4 regions of the Cytobacillus solani genome follow, and region 3 is predicted to be linked to each of the others. Evidence: a T-box and tRNA genes for the amino acid it is inferred to sense, from the RefSeq annotation. Region 3 holds a T-box; the other regions hold tRNA genes.

Region 1 (5,473 bases), 1.8 Mb from region 3:
ATTGCTTTGCAAAATGGATTAATTCTCCTTTATTAATTACATTCGGCTTAGCCATTTTATCACCTCTTATTAGTTATTCAACTAACTAACTTAATCTACTTTTAATAATATACATAAAATTCTTGCCATTCAACCTTAAAAACATGCTAAACCGCAATATTTGATGCAGACCACAAAACTTTAAAAACTAAGCAGTAACTTTTATTGAAGGGTTTTATTGGAAAAGGGAGAATACTTAAGCATTGACTTTAAACAATTTACGGAAAGAGGGAAATAGAGTGGGAAAAGTGATTGGATTTGAACTAAATAGCCAGGAACCCGAAAAAGCTGCAAAGTTTTATTCTACTGTCTTTGGCTGGGAGATCGCAGAGCCTCATTGGGATTATCGGGAAGTATCAACAGGTAAGGATGCTCAGAATGGAATGAATGGCGGGATTGCAAAAGGTCCGCATGATTATCCTCACGGCACACGCATACAAATTGAAGTGGATTCAATTAATACAGCTATATCTAATGCTAAAAATAACGGAGCTATCATTGTACGAGACAAAATGGAATTTGACCATTTTTATCTTGCTTATTTAGTTGATCCAACCGGGCTTGGGTTCGCCCTTATTCAAAAAAAATAAACGAGGTAACTGCATCCCCTTCTACTTCTTAAGACTTAGTTGAACTTACTTCTTCAGCATCTATTTGATTTTTTAAAGATCCTTTATGCTTTAAGTATTCGTTTTTTAAACTTGGAGTGAGAGTGATGACTGAAATCTTATTGAGTCTTATAGAAAGTTGGGGAATTGCAGGTGTTCTTCTTTCCTTGTTTATTGAAGGAAGTGCGTTCCCCTTTATCGGTACATTCTTTATTGTAACCATTGGCTTTATCATTGATTTAACATGGTTTGAAATTGGCTGTATTTCGCTGCTAGGAAGCTTTTTGTATGCAATTGGCAGCTATATACCCTATTATATTGGCTATAAACTTGGCAACTCCGTTGAAAACAGATTAAGTGCAGCAAAGAAAGAAAGTTTAGCAAGAGCAAAAGCATCTTTCAGCAAGTATGGCGTATGGAGTGTTGCTATTTCAAGTCCTCTTCATTTAGGAAATATTGTTCCTTTCCTAGCTGGCATGTCTAATATGAAACTTCATCTATATACTTTACTCACTATGATTGGAATCGCTCCTACTACCTTTCTGTTTTTAAGCATCGGACAATTTTACAAAGGTGATACCGAATCAATTATAAAAATGGTTACAAATTATCAGACATTCCTGCTGTTAGGGTTGATCATTGTTACCATTCTATTTATTAGTTGGAAGTCATATGGTCATCGTCAGCATAAGAAAGCTGAAAATTTATAACGAAAGAGTGTGGTTTAAATGTTTCATGTTAAAGATGTTATAGCCGATCAGCTATTAGCAAATGCAAATGATCCTAGCTGGTATCTTCCATTTACTGACTCAGTTGAACATTTAACAGAAAAAGAAGCTTTTTGGAAGCCTAACAAGGATTGTCATAGTATCGCTGAAATTGTACAGCATTTACTTTATTGGAATGAAACATGGCAAACGAGATACAAAGAATCAAATGTCAAAGCTGTTTCGCCATTAGATAATAATAATGAAAGCTTCATTATCCCGGATAATCAAAGTTTTCAGAACCTAAAAGAACGCTTACTGCTTATCCTTTTACAGTGGCAGGATCTTCTAACAGCTGAAAAAGTAGAAAGTGATGTATACGGATTCCCTGAAAAAGTGAAATGGTGGGAGGTACTTGGGAATGCAACTACCCATAATGCCTATCATATTGGTCAAATCATTTATATTCGAAAGCTACAACAAAGCTGGGATGCTAAAAATATTAGTAATGACTAATTGATAATAAACAAAAAGCCCAATTTCGCAATAAAACTCTGTGAAATTGGGCATTAATTATTCAATATTCCTATGCAATTATTAATGATACTTTTTCAAAAAACATTAATCCTATTCCTTTTTATCAATAGTAAGACCGCCGAGCTTATTAGAAATTCATTTGAGAATTATATTTCTTTCTTTTTGGGCTTAAATAAAGGTAGCTGCAAACCAAATTACTAAACCAAGAACACCAAAATAAACAATAATAAAAACGGGATTATTGAAATGCCTCCATTTATATATCCCCTGCTATTGCAATTTCTCCATATATAACCTATGAAAAATATAGCATATATTAGAACATTGATAATCAAAAATAGAGATCCAGACTGTTAAACCATATCTGTATACTTTTCTAGAATAAACAACAAAGGATTACTAACTTTCCAAAAAGACATGTTAGTTAATCCTTATAAATAGTATAAATATTTTTCGTCCAAAACCGCATAGCTCTACGACACTGTGCTTCTTCAAATATAAAATTGACTCCGCAGGTAGGACTCGAACCTACGACCGATCGGTTAACAGCCGATAGCTCTACCACTGAGCTACTGCGGAATAATAAATCATTTATGGTGGGCCTAAATGGACTCGAACCATCGACCTCACGCTTATCAGGCGTGCGCTCTAACCAGCTGAGCTATAGGCCCATTATATTATAAATAATGGAGCGGGTGAAGGGAATCGAACCCTCGACAACAGCTTGGAAGGCTGTGGTTTTACCACTAAACTACACCCGCATATTAAAATTGGAGGCAGCAACCGGATTTGAACCGGTGATAAAGGTTTTGCAGACCTCTGCCTTACCACTTGGCTATGCCGCCTTAAAAAATAATGGCTGGGCTAGCTGGATTCGAACCAACGCATGTCGCAGTCAAAGTGCGATGCCTTACCGCTTGGCTATAGCCCATTGAAATTTCATCATCAATTACATCATTGAAAAAACTACATGATCTAACCAATTCTACATAAATTACACAAATGGGGCGGCTGATGGGAATCGAACCCACGAATGTCGGAACCACAATCCGATGCGTTAACCACTTCGCCACAACCGCCATATTTAGAATGAAAATGGTGGCTCAGGACGGAATCGAACCGCCGACACAAGGATTTTCAGTCCTTTGCTCTACCGACTGAGCTACTGAGCCAAATACAAAAAAATGGCGGTCCGGACGGGACTCGAACCCGCGACCTCCTGCGTGACAGGCAGGCATTCTAACCAACTGAACTACCGGACCATATTGCGGGGACAGGATTTGAACCTGCGACCTTCGGGTTATGAGCCCGACGAGCTACCGAACTGCTCCACCCCGCGATAGTAATATTATAAATTTTTAATTATGCAATTATCTTACAGTTAAAATAACCGCCCCGATTTCGGGAAGATTATTCAAGCAGCAGCTCAATCGGTGCGCTGAAGTAATTCCTTCGAAGCGTTTTCGATCGTGCTCCACCCCGCGATAGTAATATTAAATTAAATGGAGGAGGAAAGGGGATTCGAACCCCTGCGCGGTTTGACCCGCCTGTCGGTTTTCAAGACCGATCCCTTCAGCCGGACTTGGGTATTCCTCCATATTAAATAAGTAGCGGCAGAGGGGATCGAACCCCCGACCTCACGGGTATGAACCGTACGCTCTAGCCAGCTGAGCTACGCCGCCAAAATATTATGTTAATAATCTATATGGTGGAGCCTAGCGGGATCGAACCGCTGACCTCCTGCGTGCAAGGCAGGCGCTCTCCCAGCTGAGCTAAGGCCCCATAAAATAAAAAGAAAAACAAAATACGCGAACTATCGGCATTCAATTGGGAAATACCGGTATAAAAATTATGGTGGAGGATGACGGGATCGAACCGCCGACCCTCTGCTTGTAAGGCAGATGCTCTCCCAGCTGAGCTAATCCTCCAAAATGGTGACCCCTACGGGATTCGAACCCGTGTTACCGCCGTGAAAGGGCGGTGTCTTAACCGCTTGACCAAGGGGCCCATATTAAATTAGACGAAAAAAATAGCCCAACATTAGGGCCTAGCCTGGCGGCGTCCTACTCTCACAAGGGGACAGCCCCTAACTACCATTGGCGCTGAGAAGCTTAACTGCCGTGTTCGGGATGGGAACGGGTGTGACCTTCTCGCTATCGCCACCAGACTATTTTTAGTTAAAGGATTATTCCTTCAAAACTAGATAACAGACAGACATCATGTATTTCATTTTGGTTAAGTCCTCGACCGATTAGTATTTGTCAGCTCCACGTGTCACCACGCTTCCACCTCAAACCTATCAACCTGATCATCTTTCAGGGGTCTTACTAGCTTGACGCTATGGGAAATCTCATCTCGAGGGGGGCTTCATGCTTAGATGCTTTCAGCACTTATCCCTTCCGCACATAGCTACCCAGCGATGCTCTTGGCAGAACAACTGGTACACCAGCGGTGCGTCCATCCCGGTCCTCTCGTACTAAGGACAGCTCCTCTCAAATTTCCTGCGCCCACGACGGATAGGGACCGAACTGTCTCACGACGTTCTGAACCCAGCTCGCGTACCGCTTTAATGGGCGAACAGCCCAACCCTTGGGACCGACTACAGCCCCAGGATGCGATGAGCCGACATCGAGGTGCCAAACCTCCCCGTCGATGTGGACTCTTGGGGGAGATAAGCCTGTTATCCCCGGGGTAGCTTTTATCCGTTGAGCGATGGCCCTTCCATGCGGAACCACCGGATCACTAAGCCCGACTTTCGTCCCTGCTCGACTTGTAGGTCTCGCAGTCAAGCTCCCTTATGCCTTTACACTCTTCGAATGATTTCCAACCATTCTGAGGGAACCTTTGGGCGCCTCCGTTACTTTTTAGGAGGCGACCGCCCCAGTCAAACTGCCCACCTGACACTGTCTCCTGCCCCGATCAGGGGCATGGGTTAGAATTTCAATACAGCCAGGGTAGTATCCCACCGATGCCTCCACCGAAGCTGGCGCTCCGGCTTCCAAGGCTCCTACCTATCCTGTACAAGCTGTACCGAAATTCAATATCAGGCTACAGTAAAGCTCCACGGGGTCTTTCCGTCCTGTCGCGGGTAACCTGCATCTTCACAGGTACTATAATTTCACCGAGTCTCTCGTTGAGACAGTGCCCAGATCGTTACGCCTTTCGTGCGGGTCGGAACTTACCCGACAAGGAATTTCGCTACCTTAGGACCGTTATAGTTACGGCCGCCGTTTACTGGGGCTTCAATTCAGAGCTTCGCGTAAGCTAACCCCTCCTCTTAACCTTCCAGCACCGGGCAGGCGTCAGCCCCTATACTTCGCCTTGCGGCTTCGCAGAGACCTGTGTTTTTGCTAAACAGTCGCCTGGGCCTATTCACTGCGGCTTTTCAGGGCTATTCACCCTAAAAAGCACCCCTTCTCCCGAAGTTACGGGGTCATTTTGCCGAGTTCCTTAACGAGAGTTCTCTCGCTCACCTTAGGATTCTCTCCTCGCCTACCTGTGTCGGTTTGCGGTACGGGCACCTTATCCTCACTAGAGGCTTTTCTTGGCAGTGTGGAATCAGGAACTTCGGTACTATATTTC
Region 2 (5,473 bases), 1.8 Mb from region 3:
AGGCATAAGGGAGCTTGACTGCGAGACCTACAAGTCGAGCAGGGACGAAAGTCGGGCTTAGTGATCCGGTGGTTCCGCATGGAAGGGCCATCGCTCAACGGATAAAAGCTACCCCGGGGATAACAGGCTTATCTCCCCCAAGAGTCCACATCGACGGGGAGGTTTGGCACCTCGATGTCGGCTCATCGCATCCTGGGGCTGTAGTCGGTCCCAAGGGTTGGGCTGTTCGCCCATTAAAGCGGTACGCGAGCTGGGTTCAGAACGTCGTGAGACAGTTCGGTCCCTATCCGTCGTGGGCGCAGGAAATTTGAGAGGAGCTGTCCTTAGTACGAGAGGACCGGGATGGACGCACCGCTGGTGTACCAGTTGTTCTGCCAAGAGCATCGCTGGGTAGCTATGTGCGGAAGGGATAAGTGCTGAAAGCATCTAAGCATGAAGCCCCCCTCGAGATGAGATTTCCCATAGCGTCAAGCTAGTAAGACCCCTGAAAGATGATCAGGTTGATAGGTTTGAGGTGGAAGCGTGGTGACACGTGGAGCTGACAAATACTAATCGGTCGAGGACTTAACCAAAATGAATTACATGATGTCTGTCTGTTATCTAGTTTTGAAGGAATAATCCTTTAACTAAAAATAGTCTGGTGGCGATAGCGAGAAGGTCACACCCGTTCCCATCCCGAACACGGCAGTTAAGCTTCTCAGCGCCAATGGTAGTTAGGGGCTGTCCCCTTGTGAGAGTAGGACGCCGCCAGGCTAGGCCCTAATGTTGGGCTATTTTTTTCGTCTAATTTAATATGGGCCCCTTGGTCAAGCGGTTAAGACACCGCCCTTTCACGGCGGTAACACGGGTTCGAATCCCGTAGGGGTCACCATTTTGGAGGATTAGCTCAGCTGGGAGAGCATCTGCCTTACAAGCAGAGGGTCGGCGGTTCGATCCCGTCATCCTCCACCATAATTTTATTATGCCGGCCTAGCTCAATTGGTAGAGCAACTGACTTGTAATCAGTAGGTTGGGGGTTCAAGTCCTCTGGCCGGCATGTTTCCTAAAAAGATCCATTAGCTCAGTCGGTAGAGGATTGCGGAGACTTGCAGGTCGAAGCATTCATCCTTGAATAGCAAGTTGTAGCAATCTGTGACAAATCACGCAGGGATTTGGAACACAATTAGGACTGATATCAAAGATTAGGAAATAAAATTTCGTTTTGGAGCCATTAGCTCAGTCGGTAGAGCATCTGACTTTTAATCAGAGGGTCGAAGGTTCGAGTCCTTCATGGCTCACCATTTAAATAATGCGGGTGTGGCGGAACTGGCAGACGCACTAGACTTAGGATCTAGCGCCGCAAGGCGTGGGGGTTCGACTCCCTTCACCCGCATCATTTTATTTGCGGAAGTAGTTCAGTGGTAGAACACCACCTTGCCAAGGTGGGGGTCGCGGGTTCGAATCCCGTCTTCCGCTCCAATTATTTGCCGGGGTGGCGGAACTGGCAGACGCACAGGACTTAAAATCCTGCGGTAGGTGACTACCGTACCGGTTCGATTCCGGTCCTCGGCACCACTTTAAAAAATAGCGCCCGTAGCTCAATTGGATAGAGCGTCTGACTACGGATCAGAAGGTTATGGGTTCGACTCCTTTCGGGCGCGCCATAAAAACGGGAAGTAGCTCAGCTTGGTAGAGCACTTGGTTTGGGACCAAGGGGTCGCAGGTTCGAATCCTGTCTTCCCGACCATTCATATTTTATGGGGCCTTAGCTCAGCTGGGAGAGCGCCTGCCTTGCACGCAGGAGGTCAGCGGTTCGATCCCGCTAGGCTCCACCATAAACTTACTTCAAATAGGCAGTTCTATTTTAGCTGCTTTGTTTATTTTTTCGGAGGAATACCCAAGTCCGGCTGAAGGGATCGGTCTTGAAAACCGACAGGCGGGTCAAACCGCGCAGGGGTTCGAATCCCCTTTCCTCCTCCATTTAATTTAATATTACTATCGCGGGGTGGAGCACGATCGAAAACGCTTCGAAGGAATTACTTCAGCGCACCGATTGAGCTGCTGCTTGAATAATCTTCCCGAAATCGGGGCGGTTATTTTAACTGTAAGATAATAGCATAATTAAAAATTTATAGTATTACTATCGCGGGGTGGAGCAGTTCGGTAGCTCGTCGGGCTCATAACCCGAAGGTCGCAGGTTCAAATCCTGTCCCCGCAATATGGTCCGGTAGTTCAGTTGGTTAGAATGCCTGCCTGTCACGCAGGAGGTCGCGGGTTCGAGTCCCGTCCGGACCGCCATATTTTTTCCAGTAGGGACCTACTGTTAATATATAGTTTATTGTGTGGCTCAGTAGCTCAGTCGGTAGAGCAAAGGACTGAAAATCCTTGTGTCGGCGGTTCGATTCCGTCCTGAGCCACCATTTTTTTTATCCTTTTTTAACCTTCATTCAATATGGAGGGGTAGCGAAGTGGCTAAACGCGGCGGACTGTAAATCCGCTCCTTCGGGTTCGGCAGTTCGAATCTGCCCCCCTCCACCATTTTCATTCTAAATATGGCGGTTGTGGCGAAGTGGTTAACGCATCGGATTGTGGTTCCGACATTCGTGGGTTCGATTCCCATCAGCCGCCCCATTTGAGTAATTTATATAGAATTGGTTAGATCATGTAGATTTTTCAATGATGTAATTGATGATGATATTTCAATGGGCTATAGCCAAGCGGTAAGGCATCGCACTTTGACTGCGACATGCGTTGGTTCGAATCCAGCTAGCCCAGCCATTATTTTTTAAGGCGGCATAGCCAAGTGGTAAGGCAGAGGTCTGCAAAACCTTTATCACCGGTTCAAATCCGGTTGCTGCCTCCAATTTTAATATGCGGGTGTAGTTTAGTGGTAAAACCACAGCCTTCCAAGCTGTTGTCGAGGGTTCGATTCCCTTCACCCGCTCCATTATTTATAATATAATGGGCCTATAGCTCAGCTGGTTAGAGCGCACGCCTGATAAGCGTGAGGTCGATGGTTCGAGTCCATTTAGGCCCACCATAAATGATTTATTATTCCGCAGTAGCTCAGTGGTAGAGCTATCGGCTGTTAACCGATCGGTCGTAGGTTCGAGTCCTACCTGCGGAGCCATTTTTATAATTGGGGAAGTACTCAAGAGGCTGAAGAGGCGCCCCTGCTAAGGGTGTAGGTCGGGTAACCGGCGCGAGGGTTCAAATCCCTCCTTCTCCGCCATACATATATCATGCGCCTTTAGCTCAGCTGGATAGAGCATACGCCTTCTAAGCGTACGGTCAGAGGTTCGAATCCTCTAAGGCGCGTAAAAAAGTAATTCAAATAATAAGTAAAAGGATAGCTGACCATAGTGCATTAGTATGGTTAGCTATCCTTTTTTGCTGCCTGTTAATTTGGTACAATATTTCAAAATAGATCATTGAGGTGTTAGCAATCAATGTGCGGCCGATTCACTCTTACAGCAACATTCACTGAAATTATTCATTGATTTGAGATCGATGCTGCAATAGAAGAAGAATTATATAACCCAAACTACAATGTGGCCCCGTCACAATCTGTTTTATAATTCTCATGGACTGATAACCAGGCATTACACAAACTCCACATATAATGGCAGTAATAACACCATCAGAAATAACTTATCCTATCCTAACTAACTGTTTTTCATCAAAAGCGTACACTGCAAACCAGCTTTGTTTACACATTTTCTCTAAATCATTGAAAGTTAATTTTAGAGAATTCCAACCTAATGATTCATATATTTTCAACAATCCCTAAAAATTATCAGGGGGCTGAATCGTATAAACAATCTTATCCATATACATCCCTCCGTGTTTCTTTTTTTTCACACAACTACTTTTTATAAGGAAATATATTTATTACTCCCAGAAAGTCTTTTAATATTATTCCAGGCTTCAATCGCCTCGTCAGGACTTTTCCGGCTTAGGCTGGAGGATAAAAAAGGAGAATTCTGGAATAGGAATACAGTTCGGGATACATGGATAAGTGAGAATGAGCGAATTATCTATTTGGAAAGCCATTACTTTGCAGACCCTAAAAAACTATACTTGCGCTTTGATTCGATCCGAGCCCCTGAACAGGATAAAAAGATTAAAATCAAATACACATCAGAAAATTAGGGGTTGAAAAGGGACAAGGTGAAAAGTCACCATGTCCCTTTTCACATATCTAGGCCATAAAAAGAAGGATGATTTGAAATATAGTAGAAATAGTAAGTAACCCCTTTATTAAAAAAAGCAGGAGTATACGATGAAAAACTAAAAAAATGGGCTGGAAAGGCAATAGAAAAACAAGTACCAAACCCTGGAATTGTACAAACGTACTTATTCTGTACTTAAAGGAGGATCTAACGATTGCATTATAAAGAATACGGAGATAAAAAAGCCGCATTAATGCTTTTTTTGCATGGCGGAGGAGTGACCGGCTGGATGTGGGATAAGCAGGTTCAATTCTTCATGCATTATCATTGCATTGTCCCAGATTTGCCTGAGCAAGGGAAGAGCGATGATGGAACGTACTTTTCGATAAAAAACTCTGCTGAAAAACTAATTGAATTAGTTCAAGAAAAAGCAGATGGAAAGCAAGTGATTGTAATTGGATTTTCATTAGGCGCTCAGGTAACCATTCAAATGTTAAGCATGAAACCAGAATTAATCGATTATGCAATGATCAATAGTGCGCTAGTAAGGCCTATGCTTTGGGTGAAAAAGTGGATCAGCCCCTCTATTAAACTTACATTTCCCCTTATCAAAAATCAGTCATTTTCAAGAATTCAGGCAAGAACACTTTATATTGGGAAGGATAATTTTGAAATCTATTATAAAGAAACCTGTCAAATGAAATCTGATACTTTGATTCGAATACTAGAGGAAAATATGTCATTTGAGATACCCGATCATTTCCATGAAGCAAGGGCGCAGATATTGGTTACTGTAGGTGAAAAAGAGAAAGCCGTAATGAAGAAGTCAGCAATCGATATTGTGCAGAGGAATCCAAATTGTATAGGCATGATTATCCCAAATATAGGACATGGACTGTCTCTCGCAAATCCGGCCTTTTTCAATCAAATCATTAAAGACTGGATTGCTGAAGGGAGGATTCCAAAGGAAGGAAAGCTTATTAATCGGAGTCATTAAAAAGGACCATCTTACCCGATCCCTTAAATAGGTCGGCGATGGTCCCAAAAGTATTGTATCGAATGAAAAAAAGCTTCATCATAATTCCCATGGTCTTCAATAGACCAACATGTGGCTAAAACGGAATGGGCAAATCCCCATGAATAAATTCTATGAGTATCGAGATCTAATTCCTCTGCTAAAAGGGCTATACGCTTGTCAATCAAAGCTGACAAATTTTCTGCAGGCAGCCGATTCAATAAAAATTGAATGACATCATATTCTCTATCACCAATTAATCCTTTAGGGTCAATGGCTGCCCATGAATCGCTGCCAGCATTCAATA
Region 3 (5,473 bases):
CAAGAATGGTGTGTTCCATTTTCTCCATGTGTTTTCTCCTTTTTTAACGCTCTCTCTTCTAAAAGCATTTGGATCATTAGCATCGCCACGCCAATAACTAATGCAGAGTCTGCAATATTAAAGACAGGGAAGTCATAGCCAAAAATATAGGTGTTTACAAAATCAACGACCTCATTTCGGAAAACACGATCAATAAAATTCCCAATCGCTCCCCCTAGCATAAATCCTAACGATACTCCAAATAACATTTTTCCTTTAGCAGCTTTTTGAATGTAGTAAACAATTCCAATGATAACAATGACAGTGATAATATAAAAAAACCACATTTGTCCTTCAAGAATTCCCCAAGCAGCCCCTCTATTTCTGTGGGATGTAATATAAAGGAAGTCTTCAATTACTTTTATACTTTCACCGAGCTCCATGTTTTTGACAATTAAATATTTCGTTAATTGATCAAGTGCAATAATAAATAAGGCAATTATGTAATAAAACACAAAGGCAACCCCCATATCTCTTATCTTTACCTTTGCATTTTAGCACACTCTGCATAAAAACGACAGTAAGCGCTTATTCTTATTCGTACAAAGATTTTCGATAATAATTCTCTAGCCGATTACAATCATCTAGCGTTTTTAAGGTTGGAACCGCAGCTAATATGTCGTCTGGAAGCAATTCACCTGATACTTCACATTTGCCATAAAGCCCTTTTTCAATCCTTTCTAGGGTACTTTCCACATCATATAACTCATCCAATATAAATGGTCGAATCAGCTTTGAACTGCGATCATCCATTAATTTTTCCAATAGTTCCTGTCTAGTATTACGGAGTTCGGAATAGAGCTTTTCAACTTTTGCATCCATGTCTGTTCCTCCGTTCATTGATTTTTCTTTAGTATCTCTTAAGATTCTTGTTTAGACACAGGCAAAGTTTTTACAAGGGGAACAACAATTAACGGAGATGGTATTATTTATAAAAAATGAGTCCCTGCAAAAAACAGGGACTCATACGATTATACAAGATGACTATAGTGATTTTGTACGACTTCTGCACAACGTGGACATAAGGTAACGAATTCTTCAACCTTGCCTACCTCAGGTGTAACAATCCAGCAGCGCTCACATGTTTCACCTTCAGCCTTTGTAACAACAATCGCTGTATTTTCAAATTTAACAGCATTTTCAGGAGCATCCTCTAATTTTCCAGCAAGTTCAAAAGCGGAAACAATAAATAGCTGCTCTAAATTCTCATCAATCGACTCAAGCAATTCTTTTACTTGGTCATTTACGTACAACGTGATTTTGGCCGTAAGCGACTTGCCGATTACTTTTTCATTACGGGCTTCTTCTAATGCCTTTAAGACGTCATTACGAAGCTTCATGAATGATGTCCATTTTTCCTCTAAAGCTTTAGCCTTCGGAAGCTCTTCGTACTCTGGCATATCCGTTAACTGGACACTTTCTTCTTTCACTGATGGAATAAAGCCCCAAACCTCGTCAGCCGTATGAGAAAGAATAGGAGCAACCAACTTCGTTAATGCAAGTAAGCTCTCATAAAGAACTGTTTGGATTGCGCGGCGATCCTTATGATCCGTTCCCTCAATATATAAAATATCTTTAGCAAAATCAAGGTAGAAAGCACTTAAATCGAGTGTACAGAAATTGTTAATTGCATGATAAATTCCTGCAAACTCATAATTTTCATAAGCATCACGAACCGTTTTAATCAATTTATTCAGCTTAACAAGCATAAATTGATCCACTTCACGTAAATTTTCATAAGCCACCTTATTTACAGCCGGATCAAAATCATCTAGATTTCCTAGCAAGAAACGGAATGTATTGCGGATTTTCCGGTACACTTCAGCCACTTGCTTTAAAATTGGGTCAGATACCCGGACGTCAGCTTGATAATCAACAGAAGCAACCCATAGTCTTAAAATATCTGCACCAAGCTGGTTCATTACTTTAGCAGGAACAACAACATTTCCAATCGATTTACTCATTTTTCTTCCTTCACCATCAAGAGCAAATCCATGGCTTAAAACTCCTTTATATGGAGCTTTCCCTGTTACAGCAACAGCAGTTGAAAGGGAAGAATTGAACCAGCCGCGATATTGATCAGAGCCTTCAAGATATAAGTCAGCTGGTCTTTGCAGATCATCACGTTCCAAAAGTACAGCTTGATGGGAAGAACCGGAATCGAACCATACATCCATAATATCTGTCTCTTTTGTAAACTTGCCGTTCGGGCTTCCAGCATGTGTGAATCCTTCAGGAAGCAAGTCTTTTGCCTCACGCTCAAACCAAATATTTGACCCGTGTTCACGGAAAAGATTGGAAACATGATCAATTGTCTCATCCGTAATAATTGCATCTCCATTTTCAGCATAGAATACCGGAATTGGTACTCCCCAAGCACGCTGACGGGAAATACACCAATCGCCACGGTCACGAACCATGTTAAATAATCTCGTTTCTCCCCAAGCAGGCACCCATTTTGTTTCCTTTACTGCATCCATAAGGTCATTGCGGAAATCTTTAATGGAAGCAAACCATTGAGCTGTTGCACGGAAGATAACTGGCTTTTTCGTTCGCCAATCATGCGGGTATGAGTGAGTAATGAAGGTGAGCTTTAATAAAGCACCTGCAGCCTCAAGCTTTTCAGTAATCGGCTTATTTGCTTCATCATAGAATAATCCTTCAAAGCCAACTGCTTCTTTTGTCATTACCCCGCGATCATCAACTGGACATAATACATCCAGACCATATTTTTGACCAACATAGAAGTCATCTTCCCCATGTCCTGGTGCTGTGTGAACACATCCAGTTCCAGCATCTGTAGTAACATGTTCTCCAAGCATAACAAGTGAATCTCGTTCGTATAGCGGATGTTTGGCAAGGATATGTTCAAGTTCAGCGCCTTTCACGGTTTTAACCACTTGCGGGTTTTCCCATTCAACCTCTTTTGTTACTGCTGATAATAAATCCTCAGCAACTAGATACTTGCTGTCTTTTTCTTCAACGACAACATAATTAAGTTCAGGGTGAACCGAAATTCCTAAGTTTGCTGGAATCGTCCAAGGTGTTGTTGTCCAAATGACAATTTGCGTATCTGCATCAAGAACATTCTTTCCGTCTGCCACCTTAAATCCAACATAGATAGAAGGAGAACGTTTATCTTTATATTCAATTTCAGCTTCAGCCAAAGCGGATTCAGATGAAGGAGACCAGTAAACAGGCTTTTTCCCTTTATAGATGTAGCCTTTCTTTGCCATATCTCCGAAAACTTTAATTTGCTGTGCTTCATATTCAGGCTTTAAAGTGATATAAGGATTCTCCCAATCTCCTCTCACACCTAAACGTTTAAATTGCGTACGCTGGCTGTCGATTTGTCCATATGCATACTCTTCACATAGCTTACGGAACTCAGCAATCGTCATTTCCTTACGCTTTACTCCTTTATTTGTTAGGGCTTGCTCGATTGGCAGGCCATGCGTATCCCAACCTGGAACATAAGGTGCATTATAGCCAGTCATTGATTTATGACGCACGATGATATCCTTAAGAATCTTGTTTAATGCATGACCCATATGGATATCGCCATTTGCATAAGGAGGTCCATCATGCAGGACAAACATTGGACGGCCTTTCGTATGATCTTGTACCTTCTTGTAAATGTCCATTACTTCCCACTTTGCTTGGATTTCAGGCTCGCGCTTTGGTAAATTCCCTCTCATTGGAAATTCAGTTTTTGGCATTAATAATGTGTCTTTGTAATCCATGTCCATTCCTCCAGTTTTGCTCATTTACTCCATGATTTCCACTTCTCTTCACAATAAAACTTACTGAAAAGTAAATAAAAAAAACCCTCTCATCCCAAAAAGGGACGAGAAGGTTTTATCTCCCGCGGTACCACCCTTGTAGATAGAAATTCAATCTTTTCTATCCGCTCAAGCATTCTTAACGCGAATGAATCGCCTATGCTTAATAATTCATTTGAACGTTCAGCAAGGAACTCAAGGGTGATCTTCCAATATTTTGCTTCTACCGGGCTTTCACCATCCCCGGATCGCTAACAGGCAAATTCATGCACTGCTTAAAGCATATAAATATTGTACTGTCCCTCTCACAGTTCATATTTCTTAATTTACTTTGTTTTAAAAATTATATGCATTTATTTAACATTCGTCAAGCCAATGAATCTTCTTCTTGAGCAGATTTTAATTCAGTTGCATCAAGCTCGTATTCAAGAAGATGATCCCAATCATCATTATTCAGTAAATCTAATTGTGCTTCAATAAGCATTTTAAAACGAGTCCTGAACACCTTTGATTGCTTCTTCAGCTCTTCAATTTCAAGAGCAATCTTTCTTGCCTTTGATAAAGATTCATTTACAATCCGATCAGCATTTTTTTCAGCTTCCTTAATAATGAGCTTTGCTTCTTTTTGAGCATTTCTTCTTACTTCTTCTGCTGCTTCTTGAGCCACGACAATTGATTTGTTTAATGTTTCTTCAATCGTTGTAAAATGGCCAATTCGTTCGTTAAGATCATTAAGCCTTTCTTCTAATTCCTTTTTCTCCCGAATGACAATTTCATAGTCTTTTATCACTTGGTCAAGAAATTCGTTCACTTCGTCTTCATCATAGCCTCGGAATCCTTTGCTGAATTCCTTATTATGAATATCCAACGGTGTTAATGGCATCATGGCCACCTCCCAAAATCCTTCAATTATGTATAGAGCTATTATTCGACAACTTGCAGCAAATTCCTGCAAATTGAAAATAATTTTTATAACAGCAATTCTCCCTAAAATGAAACAAATTAGTATGTTGTATACAAAGGTTGATTTCCGCTTCAGGCTGATCGCTTTCCGCGGGGTGGGCGGTGAGCCTCCTCGGCACATTAGTGCCTGCGGGGTCTCACCTGTCCCACTCATCCCGTAGGAGTCTCTCACCTTCCGCTCCAATCAACTAACATATTTGCATGCAGAGTCAATTAGAGAATGACTAATTGCAACAAATCATTGAAATAGGCAAGATACATGAAAATATCTAAACAAGCCATACTTAAATGTATTCCAAATTGCCAGTAATAGAATTACTTTGCCTTCCCCGCAGTGATTTTCCATTTGTCTTTTTTGGTTTTTCCTTCAATAGAGATGATTTTTGAACGTCCATAGCCCCTGACAGATATCATATCATATTCTTTGCATTCAGAAGCAGGATTTTCGATTAAGCTCCAATTTAATTTTACCAGACCTTGCTGGATAAAACCTTGTGATTTTTGCCTTGATAAATGATAAATAGCTGAAATTACGGTGTCTAATCTCAACGAAGTAGATGTAACAGAAACTTCATGCCAATTTTCTTCTGGCTGAACAGCATTTGCAAGTGGCTGTGCACGTAAACTAACAGATGTTTTCCCAACCGATTCTAATTGCAAGCTTATATAGTCCTCCACATCCTTTGAAA
Region 4 (5,473 bases), 2.1 Mb from region 3:
AGACTGCGAGTGATAAGATCCGTAGTCAAGAGGGAAACAGCCCAGACCACCAGCTAAGGTCCCAAAGTATACGTTAAGTGGAAAAGGATGTGGAGTTGCTTAGACAACCAGGATGTTGGCTTAGAAGCAGCCACCATTTAAAGAGTGCGTAATAGCTCACTGGTCGAGTGACTCTGCGCCGAAAATGTACCGGGGCTAAACGTATCACCGAAGCTGTGGATGGACATCTGCGATGTCCGTGGTAGGAGAGCGTTCTAAGGGCGTTGAAGCTAGACCGCAAGGACTGGTGGAGCGCTTAGAAGTGAGAATGCCGGTATGAGTAGCGAAAGATGGGTGAGAATCCCATCCACCGAATGCCTAAGGTTTCCTGAGGAAGGCTCGTCCGCTCAGGGTTAGTCGGGACCTAAGCCGAGGCTGAAAAGCGTAGGCGATGGACAACAGGTTGATATTCCTGTACCACCAAACTCCGTTTGAGCAATGGGGGGACGCAGGAGGATAGGGTAAGCGCACTGCTGGATATGTGCGTCTAAGCAGTTAGGCTGCAAGCGAGGAAAATCCCGTTTGCGTGAAGGCTGAGCTGTGACAGCGAGGGAAATATAGTACCGAAGTTCCTGATTCCACACTGCCAAGAAAAGCCTCTAGCGATGGATTTGGGTGCCCGTACCGCAAACCGACACAGGTAGGCGAGGAGAGAATCCTAAGGTGAGCGAGAGAACTCTCGTTAAGGAACTCGGCAAAATGACCCCGTAACTTCGGGAGAAGGGGTGCTTTTTAGGGTGAATAGCCCTGAAAAGCCGCAGTGAATAGGCCCAGGCGACTGTTTAGCAAAAACACAGGTCTCTGCGAAGCCGCAAGGCGAAGTATAGGGGCTGACGCCTGCCCGGTGCTGGAAGGTTAAGAGGAGGGGTTAGCTTACGCGAAGCTCTGAATTGAAGCCCCAGTAAACGGCGGCCGTAACTATAACGGTCCTAAGGTAGCGAAATTCCTTGTCGGGTAAGTTCCGACCCGCACGAAAGGCGTAACGATCTGGGCACTGTCTCAACGAGAGACTCGGTGAAATTATAGTACCTGTGAAGATGCAGGTTACCCGCGACAGGACGGAAAGACCCCGTGGAGCTTTACTGTAGCCTGATATTGAATTTCGGTACAGCTTGTACAGGATAGGTAGGAGCCTTGGAAGCCGGAGCGCCAGCTTCGGTGGAGGCATCGGTGGGATACTACCCTGGCTGTATTGAAATTCTAACCCATGCCCCTGATCGGGGCAGGAGACAGTGTCAGGTGGGCAGTTTGACTGGGGCGGTCGCCTCCTAAAAAGTAACGGAGGCGCCCAAAGGTTCCCTCAGAATGGTTGGAAATCATTCGAAGAGTGTAAAGGCATAAGGGAGCTTGACTGCGAGACCTACAAGTCGAGCAGGGACGAAAGTCGGGCTTAGTGATCCGGTGGTTCCGCATGGAAGGGCCATCGCTCAACGGATAAAAGCTACCCCGGGGATAACAGGCTTATCTCCCCCAAGAGTCCACATCGACGGGGAGGTTTGGCACCTCGATGTCGGCTCATCGCATCCTGGGGCTGTAGTCGGTCCCAAGGGTTGGGCTGTTCGCCCATTAAAGCGGTACGCGAGCTGGGTTCAGAACGTCGTGAGACAGTTCGGTCCCTATCCGTCGTGGGCGCAGGAAATTTGAGAGGAGCTGTCCTTAGTACGAGAGGACCGGGATGGACGCACCGCTGGTGTACCAGTTGTTCTGCCAAGAGCATCGCTGGGTAGCTATGTGCGGAAGGGATAAGTGCTGAAAGCATCTAAGCATGAAGCCCCCCTCGAGATGAGATTTCCCATAGCGTCAAGCTAGTAAGACCCCTGAAAGATGATCAGGTTGATAGGTTTGAGGTGGAAGCGTGGTGACACGTGGAGCTGACAAATACTAATCGGTCGAGGACTTAACCATAAATGATTACTCTACTTCTTCTTTAACATTATCTAGTTTTGAGAGAATAAATTTCAATTTTTCTCTTGAAAAAATTAAAAAAGACGTTATAATAAAACTTGTCTTCAAAAAAGTTTGGTGGCGATAGCGAGAAGGTCACACCCGTTCCCATCCCGAACACGGCAGTTAAGCTTCTCAGCGCCAATGGTAGTTAGGGGCTGTCCCCTTGTGAGAGTAGGACGCCGCCAAGCTTTAATAATGGAGGATTAGCTCAGCTGGGAGAGCATCTGCCTTACAAGCAGAGGGTCGGCGGTTCGATCCCGTCATCCTCCACCATTACTTTATTATGCCGGCCTAGCTCAATTGGTAGAGCAACTGACTTGTAATCAGTAGGTTGGGGGTTCAAGTCCTCTGGCCGGCATGTTTCCTAGAAAGAGCCATTAGCTCAGTCGGTAGAGCATCTGACTTTTAATCAGAGGGTCGAAGGTTCGAGTCCTTCATGGCTCACCATTTAAATAATGCGGGTGTGGCGGAACTGGCAGACGCACTAGACTTAGGATCTAGCGCCGCAAGGCGTGGGGGTTCGACTCCCTTCACCCGCATCATTTTTATCTGCGGAAGTAGTTCAGTGGTAGAACACCACCTTGCCAAGGTGGGGGTCGCGGGTTCGAATCCCGTCTTCCGCTCCAATTACTTGCCGGGGTGGCGGAACTGGCAGACGCACAGGACTTAAAATCCTGCGGTAGGTGACTACCGTACCGGTTCGATTCCGGTCCTCGGCACCACTTTAAAAAATAGCGCCCGTAGCTCAATTGGATAGAGCGTCTGACTACGGATCAGAAGGTTATGGGTTCGACTCCTTTCGGGCGCGCCATTTAAAAACGGGAAGTAGCTCAGCTTGGTAGAGCACTTGGTTTGGGACCAAGGGGTCGCAGGTTCGAATCCTGTCTTCCCGACCATTCATATTTTATGGGGCCTTAGCTCAGCTGGGAGAGCGCCTGCCTTGCACGCAGGAGGTCAGCGGTTCGATCCCGCTAGGCTCCACCATAACTCTTATAACTATATTTTGGCGGTGTAGCTCAGCTGGCTAGAGCGTACGGTTCATACCCGTGAGGTCGGGGGTTCGATCCCCTCCGCCGCTACCAAAATATTTAGGATTGCATTTAGGACCTTTAGCTCAGCTGGTTAGAGCAGACGGCTCATAACCGTCCGGTCGTAGGTTCGAGTCCTACAAGGTCCACCATATTTATTATTCGGAGGAATACCCAAGTCCGGCTGAAGGGATCGGTCTTGAAAACCGACAGGCGGGTCAAACCGCGCAGGGGTTCGAATCCCCTTTCCTCCTCCATTTAATTTAATAATACTATCGCGGGGTGGAGCAGTTCGGTAGCTCGTCGGGCTCATAACCCGAAGGTCGCAGGTTCAAATCCTGTCCCCGCAATATGGTCCGGTAGTTCAGTTGGTTAGAATGCCTGCCTGTCACGCAGGAGGTCGCGGGTTCGAGTCCCGTCCGGACCGCCATTTTTAAAATAATACATAACGTGGCTCAGTAGCTCAGTCGGTAGAGCAAAGGACTGAAAATCCTTGTGTCGGCGGTTCGATTCCGTCCTGAGCCACCATTTAGTATATTGCGGGTGTAGTTTAGTGGTAAAACCACAGCCTTCCAAGCTGTTGTCGAGGGTTCGATTCCCTTCACCCGCTCCATTATTTATAATATAATGGGCCTATAGCTCAGCTGGTTAGAGCGCACGCCTGATAAGCGTGAGGTCGATGGTTCGAGTCCATTTAGGCCCACCATGAATGATTTATTATTCCGCAGTAGCTCAGTGGTAGAGCTATCGGCTGTTAACCGATCGGTCGTAGGTTCGAGTCCTACCTGCGGAGCCATCATATGGGGAAGTACTCAAGAGGCTGAAGAGGCGCCCCTGCTAAGGGTGTAGGTCGGGTAACCGGCGCGAGGGTTCAAATCCCTCCTTCTCCGCCATATGCTGGCCCCTTGGTCAAGCGGTTAAGACACCGCCCTTTCACGGCGGTAACACGGGTTCGAATCCCGTAGGGGTCATAAGAAAAAGCTGTCAACTATAAGTTGGCAGCTTTTTTTTCGTCTAGCAGGTAATTTGAATAGAATTTCAAAAAGACCAAACGCTCGATAAAATTCGGCAAGTGCTAGATAAGACAAAAAAGTTGCTCGATAAATTCGGAAACATGCTAGGTAAAATAAGATAGTTGCTTGAAAATGTCCGAAACCTCCCATATTCAATCGAAAAATGTGCGGAACATTCAGTGTGCAGCTAGATTTATAACGAACATATGCTAATGAATATAAAAAGATCTTTTTTTGGCAGCAAATAGCTAATCAAACTTTACTTCTCTTTCCTCTAGCTTTCTTCCTGGATTGTTCAAGTCAATATCAGAAGTAATTCCAGTAGATGGCCCTCTAAATAAATCTCCTACTGCAAGTATTTTTCCATCAGGCGCTTCGAATAAAGGCGTTTTTACTTCATTTTTAGTTGCTTCATTAATTAAGTACTCTTCCTCTTTATTGCTCAATACAGTATTCCACCTTTCAAAAATTACTTTTCTTAGTTTGTCTAGTGTTAGTTGATTTTATGTCGAAATCAGATGAATGGATCAGAATCCTACCGCTTTATATCAATTTACTTCACTTATTGTCAATAAATTTAGAAAGTATTTACAAGGTTATTATTATAATCAAACGAATATATTCATGGAGGTCTACAAATAGCTTTATGGGAGAAGGGGTGTAATGAATACTGTAACTGATTATGAAATGCATTTATTTCATGAAGGAACATTATATGAGAGTTATCGTCTCTTTGGTGCGCACTTGATTAAGGAAAATGAAAGAATAAATACTCGTTTTTGTGTTTGGGCACCAAACGCTCAATCTGTCAGATTAGTTGGAAATTTTAATAACTGGAATGGAGAACGCTTTCAGTTACATAGAGTAAATAATGAAGGGATATGGAGCATTCTTATTAAAGGGGATATGCAAGGATGCATATATAAATATGAAGTCATTACACAAGATGGCAGAAGGATATTAAAAGCTGATCCTTTTAGCTTTTTTTCAGAGGTCAGGCCGAGAACTGCCTCCATTGTATACTCGTTAGAAGGCTATGATTGGAAGGACTGTGAGTGGATAAAGAAAAGGCAGGAAAGGAATCACCTTGCAGAACCAATGGCAATCTATGAAGTACATATTGGTTCGTGGAGGAAACATAAGGATGAGTCCTATTTATCCTATAAGGAACTAGCTGTGGAATTAATCCCATATGTAAAGGAGCTTGGATTCACTCATATTGAGTTATTGCCATTAACTGAGCATCCGCTCGACGAATCATGGGGTTATCAGGGGACTGGATACTATTCAGTAACAAGCAGGTATGGAACACCAAAGGAATTTATGCATTTCATTGATCAATGTCATCAACACAACATAGGGGTCATACTAGATTGGGTTCCCGGTCACTTTTGTAAGGATGAGCATGGATTATTTCAATTTGATGGTTCATTTTTATATGAATAT

What was found. The T-box of region 3 lies ahead of ileS (isoleucine--tRNA ligase). A T-box ahead of a tRNA ligase gene usually reads a tRNA of that ligase, here a tRNA-Ile.
Region 1: it encodes a tRNA-Ile, which carries the amino acid that the T-box ahead of ileS (isoleucine--tRNA ligase) is inferred to sense. The anticodon was not compared.
Region 2: it encodes a tRNA-Ile, which carries the amino acid that the T-box ahead of ileS (isoleucine--tRNA ligase) is inferred to sense. The anticodon was not compared.
Region 4: it encodes a tRNA-Ile, which carries the amino acid that the T-box ahead of ileS (isoleucine--tRNA ligase) is inferred to sense. The anticodon was not compared.

Annotation. Positions count from the first base shown of each region.
Region 1 covers NZ_CP041305.1:1,571,938-1,577,410, forward strand. The annotation lists gene FI644_RS08060 (TetR/AcrR family transcriptional regulator) at 1-55, opposite strand, end outside; gene FI644_RS08065 (VOC family protein) at 279-629, shown strand; gene FI644_RS08070 (DedA family protein) at 755-1,357, shown strand; gene FI644_RS08075 (DinB family protein) at 1,376-1,870, shown strand; tRNA gene FI644_RS08080 (tRNA-Asn) at 2,399-2,470, opposite strand; tRNA gene FI644_RS08085 (tRNA-Ile) at 2,486-2,562, opposite strand; tRNA gene FI644_RS08090 (tRNA-Gly) at 2,579-2,652, opposite strand; tRNA gene FI644_RS08095 (tRNA-Cys) at 2,663-2,736, opposite strand; tRNA gene FI644_RS08100 (tRNA-Gln) at 2,748-2,822, opposite strand; tRNA gene FI644_RS08105 (tRNA-His) at 2,895-2,970, opposite strand; tRNA gene FI644_RS08110 (tRNA-Phe) at 2,988-3,063, opposite strand; tRNA gene FI644_RS08115 (tRNA-Asp) at 3,077-3,153, opposite strand; tRNA gene FI644_RS08120 (tRNA-Met) at 3,157-3,230, opposite strand; tRNA gene FI644_RS08125 (tRNA-Ser) at 3,395-3,487, opposite strand; tRNA gene FI644_RS08130 (tRNA-Met) at 3,500-3,573, opposite strand; tRNA gene FI644_RS08135 (tRNA-Ala) at 3,598-3,673, opposite strand; tRNA gene FI644_RS08140 (tRNA-Val) at 3,744-3,819, opposite strand; tRNA gene FI644_RS08145 (tRNA-Glu) at 3,824-3,898, opposite strand; rRNA gene rrf (5S ribosomal RNA) at 3,942-4,058, opposite strand; rRNA gene FI644_RS08155 (23S ribosomal RNA) at 4,123-5,473, opposite strand, start outside.
Region 2 covers NZ_CP041305.1:1,557,849-1,563,321, reverse strand. The annotation lists rRNA gene FI644_RS08030 (23S ribosomal RNA) at 1-572, shown strand, start outside; rRNA gene rrf (5S ribosomal RNA) at 637-753, shown strand; tRNA gene FI644_RS08020 (tRNA-Glu) at 797-871, shown strand; tRNA gene FI644_RS08015 (tRNA-Val) at 876-951, shown strand; tRNA gene FI644_RS08010 (tRNA-Thr) at 964-1,036, shown strand; tRNA gene FI644_RS08005 (tRNA-Lys) at 1,205-1,280, shown strand; tRNA gene FI644_RS08000 (tRNA-Leu) at 1,291-1,372, shown strand; tRNA gene FI644_RS07995 (tRNA-Gly) at 1,384-1,458, shown strand; tRNA gene FI644_RS07990 (tRNA-Leu) at 1,466-1,554, shown strand; tRNA gene FI644_RS07985 (tRNA-Arg) at 1,567-1,643, shown strand; tRNA gene FI644_RS07980 (tRNA-Pro) at 1,650-1,726, shown strand; tRNA gene FI644_RS07975 (tRNA-Ala) at 1,739-1,814, shown strand; tRNA gene FI644_RS07970 (tRNA-Ser) at 1,867-1,959, shown strand; tRNA gene FI644_RS07965 (tRNA-Met) at 2,124-2,197, shown strand; tRNA gene FI644_RS07960 (tRNA-Asp) at 2,201-2,277, shown strand; tRNA gene FI644_RS07955 (tRNA-Phe) at 2,324-2,399, shown strand; tRNA gene FI644_RS07950 (tRNA-Tyr) at 2,434-2,517, shown strand; tRNA gene FI644_RS07945 (tRNA-His) at 2,535-2,610, shown strand; tRNA gene FI644_RS07940 (tRNA-Gln) at 2,683-2,757, shown strand; tRNA gene FI644_RS07935 (tRNA-Cys) at 2,769-2,842, shown strand; tRNA gene FI644_RS07930 (tRNA-Gly) at 2,853-2,926, shown strand; tRNA gene FI644_RS07925 (tRNA-Ile) at 2,943-3,019, shown strand; tRNA gene FI644_RS07920 (tRNA-Asn) at 3,035-3,109, shown strand; tRNA gene FI644_RS07915 (tRNA-Ser) at 3,121-3,211, shown strand; tRNA gene FI644_RS07910 (tRNA-Arg) at 3,224-3,297, shown strand; partial or broken gene FI644_RS26810 (GNAT family N-acetyltransferase) at 3,496-3,762, opposite strand; gene FI644_RS07895 (alpha/beta fold hydrolase) at 4,405-5,148, shown strand; gene FI644_RS07890 (aminoglycoside phosphotransferase family protein) at 5,172-5,473, opposite strand, start outside.
Region 3 covers NZ_CP041305.1:5,015,481-5,020,953, forward strand. The annotation lists gene FI644_RS25170 (RluA family pseudouridine synthase) at 1-28, opposite strand, end outside; gene lspA (signal peptidase II) at 1-494, opposite strand, end outside; gene FI644_RS25180 (hypothetical protein) at 574-861, opposite strand; gene ileS (isoleucine--tRNA ligase) at 1,011-3,782, opposite strand; T-box leader at 3,880-4,139, opposite strand; gene FI644_RS25190 (DivIVA domain-containing protein) at 4,189-4,704, opposite strand; gene FI644_RS25195 (YlmH family RNA-binding protein) at 5,100-5,473, opposite strand, start outside.
Region 4 covers NZ_CP041305.1:2,928,274-2,933,746, forward strand. The annotation lists rRNA gene FI644_RS14650 (23S ribosomal RNA) at 1-1,944, shown strand, start outside; rRNA gene rrf (5S ribosomal RNA) at 2,058-2,174, shown strand; tRNA gene FI644_RS14660 (tRNA-Val) at 2,184-2,259, shown strand; tRNA gene FI644_RS14665 (tRNA-Thr) at 2,272-2,344, shown strand; tRNA gene FI644_RS14670 (tRNA-Lys) at 2,358-2,433, shown strand; tRNA gene FI644_RS14675 (tRNA-Leu) at 2,444-2,525, shown strand; tRNA gene FI644_RS14680 (tRNA-Gly) at 2,538-2,612, shown strand; tRNA gene FI644_RS14685 (tRNA-Leu) at 2,620-2,708, shown strand; tRNA gene FI644_RS14690 (tRNA-Arg) at 2,721-2,797, shown strand; tRNA gene FI644_RS14695 (tRNA-Pro) at 2,806-2,882, shown strand; tRNA gene FI644_RS14700 (tRNA-Ala) at 2,895-2,970, shown strand; tRNA gene FI644_RS14705 (tRNA-Met) at 2,992-3,068, shown strand; tRNA gene FI644_RS14710 (tRNA-Ile) at 3,090-3,166, shown strand; tRNA gene FI644_RS14715 (tRNA-Ser) at 3,179-3,271, shown strand; tRNA gene FI644_RS14720 (tRNA-Met) at 3,291-3,364, shown strand; tRNA gene FI644_RS14725 (tRNA-Asp) at 3,368-3,444, shown strand; tRNA gene FI644_RS14730 (tRNA-Phe) at 3,467-3,542, shown strand; tRNA gene FI644_RS14735 (tRNA-Gly) at 3,554-3,627, shown strand; tRNA gene FI644_RS14740 (tRNA-Ile) at 3,644-3,720, shown strand; tRNA gene FI644_RS14745 (tRNA-Asn) at 3,736-3,810, shown strand; tRNA gene FI644_RS14750 (tRNA-Ser) at 3,817-3,907, shown strand; tRNA gene FI644_RS14755 (tRNA-Glu) at 3,914-3,985, shown strand; gene FI644_RS14760 (hypothetical protein) at 4,276-4,473, opposite strand; gene glgB (1,4-alpha-glucan branching enzyme) at 4,691-5,473, shown strand, end outside.